2 linked regions of the Rhodopseudomonas palustris genome follow. The main gene of each other region encodes a partner of the protein of the gene in region 2 in a complex. Links are inferred from orthologs where the notes say so. Each region holds a gene or a part of one and is shown on either strand. Other genes may lie near its edges. The genes, in order: tig and rpsG.

Region 1 (5,048 bases), 270 kb from region 2 along the record:
CTGGAGATCATCGAGGCGGTCAACGCCACCGGCGTGCCGGTGCTGGCCGTCGATCTGCCGAGCGGCATCAACGGCGCCAGCGGCGCGGTGCTGGGCGCAGCGATCAAGGCGCGCGAGACGGTGACGTTCTTCCGCCGCAAACCGGGGCATCTGCTGGTGCCGGGGCGGCTGTATTGCGGCAAGCTGAAGGTCGCCGATATCGGCATCGATCCAGCGGTGCTCGACGAGATCAGGCCGCAGGCCTTCGAGAACGATCCGGATCTGTGGCTCCAGCATTTCCCGGTGCCGCGCGCCGACGGCCACAAATACGGCCGCGGCCATGCCGTGGTGATCTCCGGCGAAATGTCGCAGACCGGGGCGGCGCGGCTCGCTGCGCGCGGGGCGCTGCGGGCCGGTGCGGGGCTGGTGACGCTGGCGTCGCCGCGCGACGCGCTGGCGGTGAACGCCACGGCGCTGACCGCGGTGATGGTCCGGGCGATCGACACGCCGGAGGAATTGGCGGGGATGCTGGCGGACCGGCGGTTCAACGCGGTCGGCGTCGGTCCCGGCGCAGGCGTCGATGACCGGACTCGCGGCAATGTGCTGGCGGCGCTGGCCGCGGGCGCCGGCACGGTGCTCGACGCCGACGCGCTGACGGCCTTCGCGGGCAATCCCGAAGCGCTGTTCGAGGCGATCAAATCCGGCGCTAATCCACAGGTTATCCTCACCCCGCATGAGGGTGAATTCCCGCGACTCTTCAGTGATATGAGCAACAAAAATCCACTTCGCTCGAAACTCGAACGTGTCCGCGTAGCGGCGCAACGTTCCGGGGCCGTGGTGCTGCTCAAGGGGCCGGACACGGTGGTGGCGTCGCCGGACGGCCGCGCCGCGATCGCGTTCAACGCGCCGCCCTGGCTCGCCACCGCCGGAGCCGGCGACGTGCTGACCGGCATCATTACCGGGCTGCTGGCTCAGCGGGTGGCGGCGTTCGAGGCGGCCTGCATCGGGGTGTGGATGCACGGCGAGGCGGCCTGCGAGGCCGGGCCGGGGCTGATCGCGGAGGACCTGACCGAGACGCTGCCGGCAGTGACCCGGCGGGTGTATGACGGGCTCGGCATCGAATACTGAGGCCGGTTCCACGAAACCGTGGAGTTGGAGAGGCTTGGGCCTCGCAGCTCAGGTGACGAGGTAGCTCCGCAGCAACCGCGGCGCCGACCATTTCGCGGCGAAGGCTTCCATCAGCCACAGGCCGGGATGCTCGGCGGCGAAGGCGATGCGCTGGGTCTGGCCGGCGTCGATCGCCAGCGTGTCCAGCCAGAACGGCTTCCAGCCGTCGTCGAGCCGGTCGAGCAGCCGGAAATGATGGCCGTGCAGATGAAAGATCATCGGCATCGTCGCGCGGTTGACCAGCGCCAGCACCACCGTGCGGCCGCGCTTGACCTGGAACGCGGGGCCGGCGGCTGGGGAGAATTTGCCGGGCGCGAACCAGTCGAGCTGTCCCGGCGTCAGCGCGCCGAGCGGCAGCTCCACCCGCAGCGCCGAGCCGAGCGGAAGCTGCGCCGGCAGGCCGTTGTCGGGCAGCGGCGCGGGCAGTGGCCGCGGCGCGGGGCGCAGCGCCGGCTCGCTCGACGTGATAAGTCTCGCGATCGGCGTCGGCTTGCCGCCGTCGAGCAGCGTGATCGCCGAGGTCGAGCCCGGCGGCCTTGTGGCATCGAGCAGCACATCGACGCGGGTGCCGGGCGCCAGCACCAGGGTGCCGTTGCGCGCCAGGAAGGGTTCGGCCGGCTGGCTGTCGAGGGCGATCACCCGGACGTCGTGATCGTCGATTCTAAGAGCAATGACATTGCGCTGGCAGGCGTTGATGAAGCGGAGCCTGAACCGGCCATTGGCGCGCAGCGCGATGTCCGCGGTCGGCTTGCCGTTGATCGTGTAGAGCCATGGCGTATCGCCGGAATCGGTTCCGGCGGCGAGCGGCCGGCCGTCGCTGCCGAGCCTTGCATCCTCGATCAGCACGACCTCGTCGCCATCGACCTGCGGCGGCGTCGCCTCCTGCACCACCAGCGGCAGCGCCGGCATCGGCGCCGGGCCGCCGTCGGCGGTTAGGCGCAAATCGGCGAGCAGGGTGCCGGCGGAGCGCAGCGGCAGCACGAAACTGTCATTGCCGCCGGGCGGCACCGGCTGTCGGCCGATCAGCGGTTCGGCGGCGGCGACGCCATCGAGGCCGCGCCAGCTCAGCAGCGCCGGCTGCTTCAGCTCATTCTCGAACCGCACGGCAACCTCGTCGCCGCGCCGCAGCACGACGGTTTCGGCGAGCGCCAGCATCGGCCGCGCCACCGGCTCGCCGCCGGCTTTCAACACGGTGTTGCCGATGCTCGCGCGGAGCGTCAGGCTCTTGCGGGTCGCCGCCGTCTGGGCGGCACCAGGCAGCGGCAGGCCGGCGAGCGCGGCGCCGCCGAGGCCGGCGAGAAGGGTGCGGCGCGACAGCGGGAAGGGGGCGTTGGTCATCGTCGATGCGGACCATGTTCGGGCCGCGCTGTCCACTGCGGCGGGCCGCCGCGGAAGCCGCAGTGCAGCGGGATTTTCTTGATGCACAACCTATATGTCATGTTATAAGCCCGCCGCCCGCGGCATCGCGGCCGGACATGATGCTCTTCGCGGGCGTGGCGGAATTGGTAGACGCGCTGGATTTAGGTTCCAGTGACGAAAGTTGTGGGGGTTCGAGTCCCTCCGCCCGCACCACGCAAGTGCTCTTGCTCATGACGCATTTCCGGTGGGCCGGGTCCGCAGGGACACGCGCCCGCCAAGCCACCGGTGCAGGCGAGACGCCGCGCATCGCAACACTCGACACCTCCAGCCGCCCGGCTGGGTCACACGGAAGAAGATCGACGCCATGCAGGTCAAGGAAACCGTCGCCGACGGGTTGAAGCGCGAATTCGAAGTCAATGTCCCGGCTGCGGACATCGACGCCCAGGTCGACGCGCGTCTGGTCGACCTGAAGGACAAGGTGAAGCTCAATGGCTTCCGTCCCGGCAAGGTCCCGGTCAGCCATCTGAAGCGCGTCTATGGCCGCTCGGTTGCCGCCGAGACCATCGACAAGCTGGTGCGCGAGACCAATGACGGCATCTTCGCCGAGCGCGGCTTCCGCCTCGCCACCGAGCCGAAGATCACGATGCCGCAGGATCAGAAAGTGGTCGAGGACATCCTCGCCGGCAAGTCGGACCTGAACTATACGGTCGCGATCGAAGTCGTGCCGACGATCGAACTGGCCGACTTCAAGAGCTTCTCGGTCGAGAAGCCGGTGGTCGAGGTTTCGGATTCCGACGTCGACGACGCGATCAAGCGGATCGCCGAGGCCAACCGCGCTTACGCCGAGAAGGCAGAGGGCGCCAAGGCCGAGACCGGCGACCGCGTCACGGTGTCGTTCAAGGGCACGATCGACGGTGTCGCGTTCGACGGCGGCACCGGCGAAGACATTCCGGTGGTGATCGGCTCGAACAGCTTCATCCCGGGCTTCGAGGACCAGCTCGTCGGCATCGGCGTCGGCGAGACCCGCACCATCAAGGTGTCGTTCCCGGCCAATTACGCCAGCGAGACGCTGGCCGGCAAGCCGGCCGAGTTCGAGACCACGGCGACCAAGGTCGAGGCGCCGCAGGACGTCACCATCGACGACGAATTCGCCAAGACACTCGGCATGGAATCGCTCGACAAGCTGAAGGAAGCCGCGAAGGCGCGCCTCGCCGCCGAATATGCCGGCGCCACCCGTCTGCGGGTCAAGCGCCAGTTGCTCGACCGCCTCGACGAGACCCACAAATTCGACGCGCCGCCCTCGCTGGTGGAGCAGGAATTCGCGGTGATGTGGCAGTCGATCAACGCCGAGATGCAGCAGAACGGCAAGAGCTTCGCCGACGAGGACACCACGGAAGAGGCGGCGCGCGAGGAATATCGCAAGATCGCCGACCGCCGCGTCCGGCTCGGCCTGGTGCTGTCGGAAATCGGCGAGAAGAACAAGATCCAGGTCACCGACGACGAGGTCAGCCGCGCCGTGATCGAGCGCGCCCGGCAGATGCCGGGCCGCGAGAAGGAGGTCTGGGACTTCTACCGCAGCAACAACGAGGCGCTGGCCCAGCTCCGCGCCCCGATCTACGAGGACAAGGTCGTCGATTTCATCCTCGAGCTCGCCACCGTGACCGAGAAGCCGGTCAGCCGCGAGGAACTGTACAAGGACGACGACGACAAGACCGCCGCCTGAGCCAGTCTACAGCTATTCCAGCGGCCGCCGTGACCACCCGTCACGGCGGCCGTTTCGCGTCGTGAGGCGGCGTTAACGATGCCCTGTGAAACCGGGCCGAATCCCGGCCGGCGGTTTTGCCGTTGCCTGCCGAATCAGTATCAACTCGGGCGAGAAACGGGTCTCACCCTTGTCGCCGCGCAATCGGCCCATATCTGAGCACTCGCTTCACGTCCTGCATCACGGGACGATCGCTCGCTGCGGAGCCCTTCGTCCTGGCCCGTGAGCCGTCGTCTTCGACAACCCTCAGGTGAATTATGCGCGATCCGGTGGAAACCTACATGAACCTCGTGCCGATGGTGGTCGAGCAGACCAACCGCGGTGAACGGGCCTACGACATCTTCTCGCGCCTCCTGAAAGAGCGGATCATCTTCCTGACCGGACCGGTCGAGGACGGCATGTCGACTTTGATCGTGGCCCAGCTTCTGTTTCTCGAAGCCGAGAATCCGAAGAAGGAAATCTCGATGTACATCAACTCGCCGGGCGGGGTGGTGACGTCGGGTCTGGCGATCTACGACACCATGCAGTTCATCCGCCCGCCGGTGTCGACGCTGTGCACCGGCCAGGCCGCCTCGATGGGCTCGCTGCTGCTCGCCGCCGGCCACAAGGACATGCGGTTCTCGCTGCCGAACGCCCGGATCATGGTGCATCAGCCGTCCGGCGGGTTCCAGGGCCAGGCCACCGACATCATGCTGCACGCCCAGGAAATCCTGAACCTGAAGAAGCGGCTGAACGAGATTTACGTCCACCACACCGGCCAGACCTACAAGGCGATCGAGGA
Region 2 (9,081 bases):
GGACGATGTCCTGGCGCGGCTCGAGACCGAAGATGGCGTCGGAGAGCTGGACCGAGCCGGCTTCCTGACCTTCGAGAGTGGTGACTTTCAATTCCATCTCACACACCCTCCTGCTCGGCAGCCGGAGCCGCTGCTTCATCGCCGCCATCGGCGAGCCGGAACTTGCCCGGCTTCGGCGCGTCGGCCGGCAGCGCCTTCTTGACGGCGTCGCGCACCGCGATCCATCCGCCCTTGGAGCCGGGAACGGCGCCCTCGACCAGGATCAGACCGCGCTCGACGTCGAGCTGCACCACACGCAGGTTCAGCGTGGTGATGCGATCGACGCCCATGTGACCGGGCATCTTCTTGTTCTTGAAGGTCTTGCCCGGGTCCTGACGGCCACCGGTCGAACCGATCGAACGATGCGACACCGACACACCGTGCGTGGCGCGAAGACCGCCGAAATTCCAGCGCTTCATGCCGCCGGCGAAACCCTTGCCGACCGAAGTGCCGGTGACGTCGACGAACTGGCCGACGACGAAGTGATCGGCCTGGATCTCGGCGCCGACCGGGATCAGCGCGTCCTCGGACACGCGGAACTCGGCGACCTTGCGCTTCGGCTCGACCTTGGCGACGGCGAACTGGCCGCGCTCCGCCTTCGGCATGTAAACGGTCTTGCGCGCACCCGAACCGAGCTGCAGCGCGACGTAGCCGTTCTTCTCGGTGGTGCGATGGGCGAGCACCTGGCAGTTGCCCAGCTTCAGCACGGTCACAGGGATATGTTCGCCGGTCTCCGTAAAGACCCGCGTCATCCCGACCTTCTGTGCGATCACTCCGGAGCGCATCGGCGTGCTTCCTGTTCTTTCTGTCCGTTAAGTAACCGGACGGTCCAATCTCAGAGCTTGATTTCGACGTCGACGCCGGCAGCCAGGTCGAGCTTCATCAGCGCATCGACGGTCTGCGGGGTCGGGTCTACGATGTCGAGGAGGCGCTTGTGAGTGCGCATCTCGAACTGCTCGCGGCTCTTCTTGTCGACGTGCGGCGAACGGTTGACGGTGAACTTCTCGATCCGGGTCGGCAGCGGGATCGGCCCGCGCACCTGCGCACCGGTTCGCTTCGCGGTGTTGACGATCTCACGCGTCGACGTATCGAGAATCCGATGGTCAAACGCCTTGAGGCGAATGCGAATATTCTGGCCGTTCATTGCCGTATCTTTCTTCAGTGAGCCAATGGTGAGTAGTGAGCGGCGGACAGGTCCCTGCCCGCCACTCTCTATTCCCTATTCGCCTTACTCGATGATCGAGGCCACCACGCCGGCGCCGACGGTGCGGCCGCCTTCGCGGATGGCGAAGCGCAGCTTCTCTTCCATGGCGATCGGCACGATCAGGTGCACTTCCATCGCGATGTTGTCGCCCGGCATCACCATCTCGGTGCCTTCCGGCAGATGCACGACGCCGGTGACGTCGGTGGTGCGGAAGTAGAACTGCGGACGATAGTTGGTGAAGAACGGGGTGTGACGTCCGCCCTCTTCCTTCGTCAGAATGTAGGCCTCGGCCTTGAACTTGGTGTGCGGCTTCACCGAACCCGGCTTGCACAGCACCTGGCCGCGCTCGACGTCCTCGCGCTTGGTGCCGCGCAGCAGGCAGCCGATGTTGTCGCCGGCCTGGCCCTGATCGAGCAGCTTGCGGAACATTTCGACGCCGGTGCAGGTCGTCTTCTGGGTGTCGCGGATGCCGACGATCTCGATTTCCTCGCCGACCTTGACGATGCCGCGCTCGACGCGACCGGTCACCACCGTGCCGCGGCCCGAGATCGAGAACACGTCTTCGACCGGCATCAGGAACGGCTGGTCGATCGGGCGCTCCGGCTGCGGAATGTAGGCGTCGACCGCCTTCATCAGCTCCAGGATCGCGTCGTGGCCGAGCTTCTGGTCGGAGTTCTCGAGGGCGGCCAGCGCCGAACCCTTGATGATCGGAATGTCATCGCCCGGGAAGTCGTACTTGGAGAGAAGTTCGCGAACTTCCATTTCCACCAGTTCGAGCAGCTCCGGATCGTCGACCATGTCGCACTTGTTCAGGAACACGACCAGCGCCGGAACGCCGACCTGACGCGCCAGCAGGATGTGCTCGCGGGTCTGCGGCATCGGGCCGTCGGCTGCCGACACCACCAGGATGCCGCCGTCCATCTGCGCCGCACCGGTGATCATGTTCTTGACGTAGTCGGCGTGGCCCGGGCAGTCGACATGCGCGTAGTGGCGGTTCTGCGTCTCGTATTCGACGTGAGCCGTCGAGATCGTGATGCCACGCGCCTTCTCTTCCGGCGCCTTGTCGATCTGGTCGTAGGCCGTGAACGTCGCGCCGCCGGTCTCCGCCAGAACCTTGGTGATCGCCGCCGTCAGCGACGTCTTGCCATGGTCGACGTGACCGATCGTCCCAATGTTGCAGTGCGGCTTGTTTCGTTCAAACTTTGCTTTGGCCATCGTTCTTCTCCGTTCAGTCGCAGCTTACGCCGGCGACAATCAGGCAAACTTCTTCTGGACTTCCGCCGACACGTTTGCCGGGGCTTCCGCGTAGTGGTCGAACTGCATCGTGAAGGTCGCGCGACCCTGGCTCATCGAGCGCAGGTTGTTCACGTAACCGAACATGTTCATGAGCGGCACCATCGCGTTGATGACGTTGGCGTTGCCGCGCATGTCCTGGCCCTGGATCTGGCCGCGCCGCGAGTTGAGGTCGCCGATCACCGAACCGGTGTAGTCTTCCGGGGTGACGCATTCGACCTTCATGATCGGCTCGAGCAGAACCGACTTGCCCTTCTGCAGCGCTTCGCGGAAGGCGGCCCGCGAGGCGATTTCGAAGGCCAGCGCCGACGAGTCGACGTCGTGATACTTGCCGTCGACCAGCGTCACCTTGACGTCGACCACCGGGAAGCCCGCGACCACGCCGGAGCCGAGCACGCTCTCGATGCCCTTCTCGACGCCGGGGATGTATTCCTTCGGAACCGAACCGCCGACGACCTTGGAGATGAACTCGTAGCCGGCGCCGGGCTCGTTCGGCTCGACGATGAAGCTCACCGCCGCGAACTGACCGGTACCGCCGGTCTGCTTCTTGTGGGTGTAGTCGACCTCGGCCTTCTTGGTGATACGCTCACGGAACGCCACCTGCGGCGCGCCGATATTCGCATCGACCTTGTAGGTGCGCTTCAGGATGTCGACCTTGATGTCGAGATGCAGTTCGCCCATCCCCTTGAGGATGGTCTGACCGGATTCGAGATCGGTGGACACCCGGAACGACGGATCTTCAGCCGCGAGCTTCGCCAGCGCGACGCCGAGCCTCTCCTGGTCGGCCTTCGACTTCGGCTCGATCGCGATCTCGATCACCGGCTCCGGGAATTCCATCTTTTCGAGGATCACGGGCTTCGCGGGATCGCACAGCGTGTCGCCGGTGCGCGCTTCCTTGAGGCCGGCCAGCGCGACGATGTCGCCGGCATAGGCTTCCTTGATGTCTTCGCGGTTGTTGGCGTGCATCAGCAGCATGCGGCCGATGCGCTCCTTCTTCTCGCGGGTCGAGTTCACCACGCCGGTGCCGCTCTGCAGAACGCCGGAATAGATGCGGCAGAAGGTGATGGTGCCGACGAACGGATCGTCCATGATCTTGAACGCGAGCAGCGCCAGCGGCTCGCTGTCGTCCGCCTTGCGCACGACTTCGTTGCCGTCCTCGTCGATGCCCTTGATCGCCGGCACGTCGACCGGCGACGGCAGATAGTCGACCACGGCGTCGAGCAGCGGCTGCACGCCCTTGTTCTTGAACGCCGAACCGCACAGCACCGGATAGAACGCGCCGTTCAGCACCGCCTTGCGGATCAGCCGCTTCAGCGTCGCCTCGTCGGGCTCTTTGCCGTCGAGATAGGCGGCCATGGCGTCGTCGTCGAGCTCGACGGCGGCCTCGATCATCTTCTCGCGATATTCCTTGGCCTGCTCGAGCAGATCTTCCGGAATGTCGGTGTCTTCGAACTTGGCGCCGAGCGATTCATCGTTCCACACCACGGCCTTCATGCGGACCAGATCGATCAGGCCCTTGAAGTTGTTCTCCGAGCCGATCGGCAGCTGGATCGCCACCGGCTTGGCGCCGAGGCGGTCGACGATGTCCTGCAGGCACTTGAAGAAGTCGGCGCCGGTCTTGTCCATCTTGTTGGCGAAGACGATGCGCGGAACCCGATACTTGTCGCCCTGACGCCAGACCGTCTCGGTCTGCGGCTCGACGCCCTGGTTGCTGTCGAGCACGCATACCGCGCCGTCGAGCACGCGCAGCGAACGCTCGACTTCAATGGTGAAGTCGACGTGGCCGGGAGTGTCGATGATGTTGAGGCGCTTGCCGTTCCAGAACGCGGTGGTGGCGGCGGAGGTGATCGTGATGCCCCGCTCCTGCTCCTGCGTCATCCAGTCCATCGTCGCGGCACCTTCGTGCACTTCGCCGATCTTGTGGCTCTTGCCGGTGTAGAACAGGATGCGCTCGGTCGTCGTGGTCTTGCCGGCATCGATGTGAGCCATGATGCCGAAGTTGCGGTAGTCCTCGATGGCGTGAACGCGGGGCATGACGTCTTCCTTGATTCCGTTGCTTCGCCGTTACCAGCGATAGTGCGAGAACGCGCGGTTGGCTTCCGCCATCTTGTGCACGTCTTCACGCTTCTTGACGGCGTTGCCGCGATTGTTCGAGGCGTCGAGCAGTTCCGCCGACAGCCGCTCGGTCATGGTCTTCTCGTTGCGACCGCGGGCCGCCGTGATCAGCCAGCGAATGCCCAGCGCCTGGCGCCGGGTGCTGCGGACTTCGACCGGCACCTGGTAGGTGGCGCCGCCGACGCGGCGGGAGCGGACCTCGATGGCCGGCATGACGTTTTCGAGCGCCTGCTCGAACACGCCCAGCGGCGGCTGCTTGGTCTTGGCCTCGATGAGGTCGAGCGCACCATAGACGATGCCCTCGGCGACCGACTTCTTGCCGGCATACATCACCGAATTCATGAACTTCGTGACCACGATGTTCCCGAACTTCGGATCCGGAAGAACTTCGCGCTTTTCAGCCGCATGACGACGAGACATGATTCAGTTTCCCGCTTACTTCGGACGCTTCGCGCCGTACTTCGAACGACGCTGCTTACGGTTCTTGACGCCCTGGGTATCGAGGACGCCGCGGAGAATGTGGTAGCGCACGCCGGGCAAATCCTTGACGCGACCGCCGCGGATCATGACCACCGAGTGCTCCTGAAGGTTGTGGCCTTCACCCGGAATGTAACCGATCACCTCGAAGCCGTTGGTCAGCCGAACCTTGGCGACCTTACGGAGAGCCGAGTTCGGCTTCTTCGGCGTCGTGGTGTAGACGCGGGTGCACACGCCGCGCTTCTGCGGCGACTGCTGGAGCGCCGGAACCTTCTTGCGCGACTTCTGCACAACGCGCGGACGTGCGATCAGCTGGTTGATCGTCGGCATCTTCGCCTTCACCCTTAGCTTCACGCGAAACCTTTATGGGGCCTCGCAAAATTCGTTCGGGGCACCCGCCCCAGCGGCCGCCTCGCAGGATCGGAGCAAGTCCGATCGCGCAAAGCGAAATCGCGCCAGCCACTCATTGCTGAGCGGAAAGCGCTTCCATGCAACAGAGGACCGCAGCAAAGTCCGGACAGCGTCTGCTGACCGGCCTCGTACCGAGGTCATGCTTCCAAAACAGTCCTCAGGAGATCGAAACTCCGGAGAACGATGAACGTCCTGGCATTGCCTGGCTTATAGAGACAGCGTTTGAGCGTCTTGGGTCGAGGTTGGTGCCCGAAGTCCGTGAAGACGTCCGGGTGGTCCGTTCCGACGTTGGCGAAGCTCACCGCCTGTCTTGAAGTGGCCGGGTTTTATCGGCGCAGGCCCCGCAAGTCAAGGCAAAACCGCGCATTCGCCGTCGTTCGGGGGCCGCGCGCCGGTCCACCCTCCGTTTGCGCGAAATGCCCGCCATATAAGGCTTTTCGAGGGGTCGCGGAGAGCGGAGAAAGCGTGCTTCGGGGGACGCTGCGATGGCGCCCGGGCGCGCGATCCGGCGCGGGAAGCACCGGTTTCGGCAGAATCGGTCATGCAACCGTCGTATCCGCGCCCTGCAGGCAGCCCGAGTCGCGTTAACGATTCGTGACCGGCGATTTCCCCCGCTGTCCGGACTTGCCGCGGTCTCCCGCCATTGCAACCCGGCCGGCCGGCGTGCTTACTGATTCTGCCCGGCGGCGTTCCGATCGTGCCGGCGAGAGGGCGGCCGATCCGTGACAGCGTGGCGGAGCGATCAGGCGAGCAGGCGGCCCGCATCCGGCGCCAGCGCGCGGCATGCGGGCATCGCGGTGCGCGTGGCCGTGGCGACGCTGGTCGCGCTGCAGCTTCCCGCTTTCGCCTTCGCCGCGGATTCGGACGACGACGATGCCCCCGCCAAGCCCAGCGCGCCGCAAGTCTATCTCGATCTGCGCAGCTATTATTCGCGGGTTCCGGCCGGCGCGCTGTCGATCGGCTTCAGCCATCCCTCAGGGGTGCTGTCGCAATTGAGGTCGCTGGCCGCCCTGCCCGCGCCGTCGCTGCCGTCCAGCCAGGGCGTCGGGTTCGATGTGCCGCTGACGGTGGACGTCAACGACCAGGTCTCGCTGTATGGCGGCTTCAGCGCCACCGCCTCGAAGGCCGGCGATTTCGACTGGACCGCGGTCGCGATCACGAGCTGGAACGTCGGCGTTCAGGCCGACATCCATCAGCAGAACGGCGGCGCGATCCCGACGCTGACGCTGCAATCCACCCTGACCCGCGCGGTGCCGTCCGGGCCGCTGGCGACCACGTCGCTGAATACCATCCTGGAGGCGAGCTACGCGCTCGCGCCGACGAGACCCGCGGATTTCTCGCCGGCGTGCAATCGACGCTGACCGCGATCGACGCCGACCGCGCCGAGATCCGGCCCAACTGGGTCGGCTGGCTCGGCGGCTATTATCAATGGGAGAACAACTGGAAGGCGACGGGCCGCGCCGGCGTGCAGTCGTTCGGGGGCGCGCAGCTCCTCGCCCTGACGCCGATCGCGGCCTTCACCCAGCCGATCCTGCGGTTCGATCTCGACCGCATGGACGATAACGACAACCGCCTGTTCGGCGTCACCGCCCAGATCGCCTGGACGCCGAAGCCGGCCTATCAGCTCATCCTGCGGACGCCGCTGTATTTGACGAAGAACTGAAGGGCACGGACTCGCTCGGCACGGCCGGGGTGAGGAGATGCTTCGTTTGATTGATGAGGCGCGCTAGAATGAATACTCCACGCCGAACGTCATGCCTTGGAACAGCGTGCCGGAGCGGTGATTGACGCCCTGCGCGGTGACGCTGCTCGGCGTCGTCGAGGTCTGCTGAATCTGGCCCGGGGCAAGCGCGACGCCGTCTAACCACAGCGCCGCGTAGCCGAGCTTGAGCGCGGCGGCCTCGGTGATGCGATATTTCGCCACCAGCCCACCCTCGGCGACGAACGCCGCGGCGCTGCTGGCAGCCTCTGCCGGATAGATCTGCTTCTGCATGCTCACCAGCGTGAGCTGCCTGGCACGATTGTCGTACACGCCGGCCTTGATCGTTGCGTCGAGGGAGAAGCGGCCGGCTTCCCAGAGCGCTGCATTGGCGCCGATCTGAATGCCGTAGAGATCGTTGGTGGTCTCGGTCGTCCAGAACGGAGGATTGGCGACGATCGGACTGCCGGCGACCGGCACCGCATCCGACAGCCGGCTCGGAATGGTGAACTTCCACATCGGCTGGCCCAGATCGGCCGGATCGAGCGTGCCTTCGAGCCTGTCGCGCAATTGCAGCCAGCGAACGCCCGCCAGCAATGTGACGCGTGGCGACAGCTCCAGCCGGGCATTGGCCTCGAGGCTGTGCAGGCGGGTGTCGCTCTGCCACACCATCGACTGGTAGGCGTAGTCCTGGGTCTGCCAGAACGTGCCGGGGGCCTTCATCACCAGCCATTGCCCCGGGTTCTCGGGCCCGGTGGCCTTGGCGACCTTCAGCCCGAGCACACCAAAATACGACAGCTCGGCGCCGATGCCGGACGGATCGCGATATGCGAGGCCGAGCTTCTGTCCGGCTGCGAGACGCTGGCCGAGCTGGCCGCTGTTCAGGGCTTCGACGCCGGGGACGTTGGTGGTGTTCGGGCCGGTGGGCGTCCACCAGTACACGTCGCCGGGGACGAGCGACACCAGCGGCTGACGACCCGCGCCGGAGCGACCGAGAAACAGCGCTTCGGCGGAGACCGTCCAGCGCGGCGCGCTGATCGGCTGACGAGGCAACACCGGACGCGCGCGCAGCGAGCCGTCGTCGGCCTTGGCCGATGCCGCGGCCCGGGCGTTCAGGTCCTCGGCGGCCGCCGCGGACGGCAGCATCAGCGCAGCCATCGCCGCCAGCAGAGCCGCAGCGAACCAACGGCGTCGATCGCGCGTCGATGACCGGAATTCGGGCCGCGGTCGCGGTCGGGCCGCTGGAGCGCATCCGCAGACCGTCCCGTCCTGCTCGCTGTCAGTCCGACGCAACGCCATTGGCCGGATACTCTCGTCTCAGCCCCGTCGTCGCCGGAGCTGCTGCGACTGGTTACCGGCAGCCTGCGTTCGGTTCGCGTGCGATGCCGAATGCGAAGGTCCGAGCGCTTTGACGCAGACGGCCCCCCCATGGAGCACATCCTTGCATCGGCGAAGCCCGATTCGGAGCCTCGTGCGTCTACCTACTTCGATCGAGCAGATCGGAACTCGGCGCGCGATGGCCCCTGCCCGGCCCTTGCAGTCGCGAAGCGATCGACGCCGTGCATACCGATCGCCAGGATCGGCAGCCTGGGACCCGGGAGAGATCCGTCGATCCGTACCAGATCAATCCTCCTCGTCGTCGTCATCATCATCGTCGTCATTCCGGCTGCCGTGGCGGCCGTGGGTCTGGTCGTCCCACAGCTTGCGATAGACGCCGTCCTTGGCCAGCAGTTCCTTGTGCGAGCCGCGCTCGATCGCCTGGCCGTTGGAAATGACGATGATCTCGTCCATCCCGACCACCGAGGCGAGCCGGTGGGTCGAGAAGATCATGGTGCGGCCGCGC

What was found.
Region 1: the proteins of rpsG (region 2) and tig are in contact, whole or in part, in a crystal structure (PDB 3GTY), measured with the Thermotoga maritima proteins. The link is inferred for Rhodopseudomonas palustris from one-to-one orthologs. Residues at the interface, in WP_004081843.1 of Thermotoga maritima: Lys34, Lys52, Lys55, Glu59, Arg62, Gln63, Glu66, Asn67, Lys69, Val71, Arg95, Ala109, Lys110, Lys111, Gly112, Arg113, Pro114, Glu117, Glu121, Ile124, Ala125, Tyr127, Asn128, Asn129, Thr130, Gly131, Lys135, Asp139, Arg142, Met143; in WP_004081061.1 of Thermotoga maritima: Glu122, Val124, Val129, Leu130, Tyr133, Glu188, Gly259, Ile262, Tyr263, Glu266, Ser270, Glu273, Gln274, Glu277, Arg308, Gln311, Ile312, Ser315, Tyr316, Glu325, Arg329, Arg336, Leu363, Phe366, Trp367, Arg373, Leu377, Arg381, Leu384, Glu387.

What each region holds. Positions count from the first base shown.
Region 1 is NZ_CP140155.1:1,560,599-1,565,646, reverse strand. The notes cover bases 2,066-5,048. They hold tig (trigger factor), read left to right. Parts: upstream 2,066-2,869; coding sequence 2,870-4,228; downstream 4,229-5,048. Other genes in these bases: SR870_RS06965 (ATP-dependent Clp protease proteolytic subunit), read left to right, coding at 4,525-5,048; SR870_RS06980 (multicopper oxidase family protein), read right to left, coding at 2,066-2,484. In the rest of the region: SR870_RS06985 (NAD(P)H-hydrate dehydratase), read left to right, coding at 1-1,107; more of SR870_RS06980, read right to left, coding at 1,156-2,065. UniProt on the Bacillus subtilis protein: Involved in protein export. Acts as a chaperone by maintaining the newly synthesized protein in an open conformation. Functions as a peptidyl-prolyl cis-trans isomerase.
Region 2 is NZ_CP140155.1:1,825,537-1,834,617, forward strand. The notes cover bases 3,337-6,040. They hold rpsG (30S ribosomal protein S7), read right to left. Parts: upstream 5,072-6,040; coding sequence 4,601-5,071; downstream 3,337-4,600. Other genes in these bases: fusA (elongation factor G), read right to left, coding at 3,337-4,570; rpsL (30S ribosomal protein S12), read right to left, coding at 5,087-5,458. Also shown: rplD (50S ribosomal protein L4), read right to left, coding at 1-97; rplC (50S ribosomal protein L3), read right to left, coding at 99-824; rpsJ (30S ribosomal protein S10), read right to left, coding at 875-1,183; tuf (elongation factor Tu), read right to left, coding at 1,268-2,458; more of fusA, read right to left, coding at 2,498-3,336; SR870_RS08360 (hypothetical protein), read right to left, coding at 7,266-8,396; SR870_RS08365 (ABC transporter ATP-binding protein), read right to left, coding at 8,862-9,081.